Regions from separate parts of the Halobacillus sp. AWH4_228 genome, predicted to be linked through region 1. Evidence: a T-box and tRNA genes for the amino acid it is inferred to sense, from the RefSeq annotation. Region 1 holds a T-box; the other holds one or more tRNA genes.

The links. A T-box is a leader RNA that pairs with one kind of tRNA and senses whether it is charged. The one in region 1 lies ahead of glyQ (glycine--tRNA ligase subunit alpha), so its partner is inferred to be a tRNA-Gly.
Region 2: it has a tRNA-Gly gene. The T-box ahead of glyQ (glycine--tRNA ligase subunit alpha) is inferred to sense a tRNA for this amino acid. The anticodon was not compared.

The regions. Positions count from the first base shown of each region.
Region 1 is NZ_JBSWTE010000001.1:1,616,692-1,619,094, reverse strand. It holds gene glyS (glycine--tRNA ligase subunit beta) at 1-105, opposite strand, end outside; gene glyQ (glycine--tRNA ligase subunit alpha) at 98-985, opposite strand; T-box leader at 1,048-1,219, opposite strand; gene recO (DNA repair protein RecO) at 1,269-2,015, opposite strand; gene ACXADP_RS08025 (YqzL family protein) at 2,034-2,189, opposite strand; gene era (GTPase Era) at 2,284-2,403, opposite strand, start outside.
Region 2 is NZ_JBSWTE010000001.1:3,079,635-3,082,037, forward strand. It holds gene ACXADP_RS15955 (ABC-ATPase domain-containing protein) at 1-1,038, opposite strand, end outside; tRNA gene ACXADP_RS15960 (tRNA-Gly) at 1,179-1,252, opposite strand; gene ACXADP_RS15965 (hypothetical protein) at 1,770-2,222, opposite strand; gene ACXADP_RS15970 (hypothetical protein) at 2,397-2,403, opposite strand, start outside.

The sequences.
Region 1 (2,403 bases):
TGTCAGCCACTTCTCTGTCTTATCTTTCAACTGGGCAAGAGCATCATTAATAAAACGGGCAGGAAGCTCCTCCAGGCCGAGCTCAAATAATACAGTCTTACTCATCTGCTCCACCTTCTTTCTTCAACATTGGGAATCCGAGGCGTTCCCTTTCTTCTACATAGGTTTTCGCAATTTTACGGGCAAGGTTCCGGACCCGTGAAATGTACCCCGTCCTCTCTGTGACACTGATGACGCCCTTAGCGTCCAGGAGATTGAACGTATGCGAACACTTCAGCACGTAATCATACGCGGGGAACACGAGTCCCTCTTCCATGATGCGTTCCGCTTCTTTCTCATAGGTCCCAAACAAATCAAAGAGCATCTTTTCATCAGACGCTTCGAACGTATAAACGGAATGTTCGTATTCCGGCTGTGTGAAGATATCTCCAACTGTCACGCCATTGGTCCACTCCAGTTCAAATACGTTTTCCTTATCCTGGATATAGGACGCCAGACGCTCAAGTCCGTACGTGATTTCCGCTGAAACCGGCTTCGCTTCCAATCCACCGATCTGCTGGAAGTACGTGAATTGAGTGATTTCCATACCGTCCAACCATACTTCCCATCCAAGGCCGGCGGCTCCAAGTGTCGGGTTTTCCCAGTTATCTTCAACGAAGCGGATATCATGCTTCAACGGATCGATGCCAAGGGCACGCAGGGATTCTAAATACAGCTCCTGGATGTTATCCGGGGATGGTTTCATGATGATCTGGAACTGATGATGCTGGTACAAACGGTTTGGGTTCTGGCCATAGCGTCCATCAGCCGGACGACGGGACGGTTCTACATAAGCTACGTTCCAAGGTTCCGGACCAAGGCTTCGAAGCAGGGTCATCGGAGACATCGTTCCTGCCCCTTTTTCCGTATCATAAGCCTGCATGAGCAGACATCCCTGGCTGGACCAGTGATTCTGCAGGGTTAAAATCATATCTTGAATATTCAAGTCTTTTCCTCCTCCTAATAGTGAGCGGATAAAGAAAATCCCGCCCCTATGCCTGAATCAGACATAGGGACGGGATTTCCGCGGTTCCACCCTAATTGCTCTTCTATGTAGAAAAGCCACTTTAAAAAACTGCTCCAGAGCGCCTTCACTGAATGGTTCCCGCCTGACTTTCACCGGCTCAGGCTCGCTTGTGGAGAACGGGGTTCAGCTACTCCTCTCTTTCACTGCAGTACGTATATTTGATATTAGAATCATACTCTAGTTGCAAGGATGCTGTCAAACCTCACTCAGAAAATAAATCAAGCTGCTTCAAAAACTTTTTGGATTTGATAAAATATCCGCCGTAACGGTCATAGTATTCATCCATCAGCTGACGGAGCAGCTTTTTATTTTCTTCCTTCATGGTAATCTGTCCGAGTCGTTTTACATCAATATGTAAAAATACACGCAGCAGCTTTGGAAGCGGATCCGGCAGGCCGTAGGCTCCGGGATCGATATGCTTGCAGCGGTAGCAGAGAAGACCGCCTTCGGACATGGAAAAGGAATACGGACCTTCTGTACTGCCGCAGTTCAGGCAGTGATCAACCACCGGCGCAAATCCGGCCTTTTTAAAAAGCTTCAATTCATACATCATAGTGAGGATGTTCGGATCTTTATCTTCATTCATCCACACCATCGTCTGCAGAAGCTGTTCAAAAAGAAAAGGATCCGGTTGTTTTTCTTCTATGAGCTTGTCGGTCAGCTCTGCAATGTAGGAAGCATAGGCTGTTTTGACAATATCCTCGCGGATGGAACGGAGGGAGGATAACATTTCCCCCTGGCTCATAGATCCAAGTCCGGATCCTGACTGTATGAGATACATTCCGTGAATAAACGGCTGGGATACAGATGCCATCCGGCTCTTCGGCTTCTTAGCGCCTCTGGCCATGACACCTATTTTCCCTTTCTCCCTTGTCATCATCGTGACTATCTTATGTGTTTCCCCATAATTATTAGTACGGATCACAAGGCCTTCCACTTTGTCCATCAAGTGTATCACCTGCTCCGTTTACGAATTTTGGTCATTCGTTGTCAGGGGATCAGGGGAGGAAGCAAATGGTTCCTGAGACTGTTGTTGATCCTGCGACTCAAATTCTTTCATCATCAAGTAAGTTTCCACACTTCCTGTCTGCCTGAAAACGTTCCATGAAAGGTTGTCGAGCACAAGAAACACCGCCTTTCTTTTATTCGCTGATACCATTTACATTCTTATCTTGCTTTCCCCGGCCTGATCTATAAGGCTTAATTTTTTCCAACCTTTAGTATTCGTCGTCCCTGTAACCGAAATCGCTGAGTTGAATCTGCTTGTTCCGCCAGTCTTTCTGTACTTTCACCCACAGTTCAAGATACACTTTACTGCCGAGCAGGGATTCAATATC
Region 2 (2,403 bases), 1.5 Mb from region 1:
ATCGATCAGCAGTGTGCGTGCCCCCGCCTCAAGCGCCTCCATAACGTTGGCCGCCTGGGAGGTGCTGCCGCTTGCGTTTTCCGTAGAAAAAGCCGTCGTGTCCGTTCCGTGCGGAAGATTTTTAATAAACGGCGAAATATCCACCTTGGTGACCTGACGTCCGTCTTCCGCTCTTACTTTCACACTGTCCGGATCTGTCAGGACATATTCACGTCCATCCCCTTTAATGTGAGGATACACCCCGCGCTCGATGGCATTCAAGAGGGTACTTTTACCATGGTATCCCCCGCCGACAATCAGGACGATCCCTTTTTTCAAGGCCATCCCTGTCAACGGCTCCTGACGATGGGGAATCGTGATTGAGACGCGGTTTTCCTCCGGGCTCTCAAAAGGAACGGCTTTTTTCATCGGGCGCTGGCTCACTCCGCTCTCCCTTGGAAGAACCGCCCCGTCTGCCACGAAGGACATCCAGCCGTTTTCACGCATTGCCTCTAAAAGGGTATCGTGCTGATCGGCAAGCTGACAAACTTCCTCCAGCTCGCTGTCTTTGACAGTAAACACAGACTGCTTCAGCATCTCAGGAATCACAGAGAAAAACAGCTTTTCCGCCTGCTTTCCATTGATGCGCCGGCCATTTGCGGGCAGGCCCACCGTCAGGCAGATGATGATATCTTCAGGCATCAGGGTGACCGCAGTCCGTTCTAAAATTTCCTGGCCCGGCTGATCAATGGCGACCATTCCGCTTTTTCCTGAGCCCTTCACACTGAACTGGGTTTTCTTAATCGTATCCGCTGCCGCTCTGGCAAAGGCATCTTCTGCGTACGTTTTTCGACTCTTCGTCTCTTTATATTCGGCAGGAACAGGGCGTCTGCTCTGAGGCACCTGAATCCTGATTTTCGATGGAGCCGCAAATGGATCTCCCTGCACATAGTCTATATGAAGCGTATAATCCTCGAAACTGTACGTCCCTTGGATCTGCTTATATCCTTTGTAACTCTTACCGTCGATCTGCTTCAGCATCGTTTGAAGTTTTTTCATTCCGGCATCCTCCTGTCTTCGTTCTATTATAGGTTGTATCCATTTTTCCGCATTAAAAAACGCAATGCTTCGTTACCCATTTAACGAAACACTGCGTTGGTTCACATAAGTATAAAAAATAATTGCATCACAATAGTGAATGGAGCGGGTGAAGGGAATCGAACCCTCATCATCAGCTTGGAAGGCTGAGGTTTTACCACTAAACTACACCCGCATATGAAGAGCTGAGTTGTCCGTACAACTCCCCTCATCTATATTTGTTATGATAACATCCGAATTCTATCGATGCAACATGATTTTTGCGTTTTTTTGTCGAAATCTTAATAGCCGCTTTACAATGTTATGGGGTCATAGTTTAAAAGCCTGATAGGCCTACTATACCCGGATGGGATCTTTTTTATACATAAAAAAGCAGACTGCCGGGGGAAGCAGTCCGCCTGGAACTAATCCTTCTGCTTATGCTGGAAGACGTAGATGATGGAAAATACGAGAAAAGCGGTGAAATGCAGGGAGTCAATGAAGAGTTTAAACAGCTCAAACAGATCGGTTGTATTCATCTCAATCACCTCCACAATCCTGATGGACGAGGATGTGTGCGGGAGGAAAGCTGCATCTGGAGAGGTATTCTGGCGCATGTAATGCCGAGTCTTCTTATTGTCCCCGGACGTGCCGGCTTTATGCAGGCCAAATAAAAAAGAAGAGCCATTCAAATGGCTCTTCCTCCGTCTGACTTATAGAATCAACGTGTTCTTCAAAGCAGCGATCAAGTTTTCAAAATCCTCATTCACTTGGGCAGCGACATCATTTTTCTTGTACTCCTCGTCCTGCTCCATGGAACTGACAGGTTCAATGAGCACTGTCCGGTTTTCCATAAATACGATTTCAATTTTTCTAGGAGGTGTATTTTCATTGAGGCTGTATTCGTCGAAGTACTCCTTCATAGAAATGATTTTATCCGCAAACAACGTTTCCTTTTTCAATGACATATCCGGCGATAAGCTTAAGGCTGTCAGCGTGCGGTCATTTCTGTTCACAATAAACAGGTGCTGCTGATCCGAATCCAGAACTTCCAGGCAGCGGTAATTGTCTGACTCGAAGATTTCCTCGGTAAACTCCAAAACAGCGGCCGTCCTCAGTTTACTAAGCTTGTCTGTACTCAACCTATCTTTTACAGCAATGGACATAAATGAAGAACCTCCTTATTTGTTTTACATTCTCCACATCCCCGTTTTATCTCCATAAAAAACTGAAAAACAGCAAAATAAACAAAAATTACCATGTCGTTGATGATGAATCATTCAAATGATTTACGATTTCGACAAAACGTGAGGAGACTCGCTCTCACCTGACAGCCACTATCAAGAC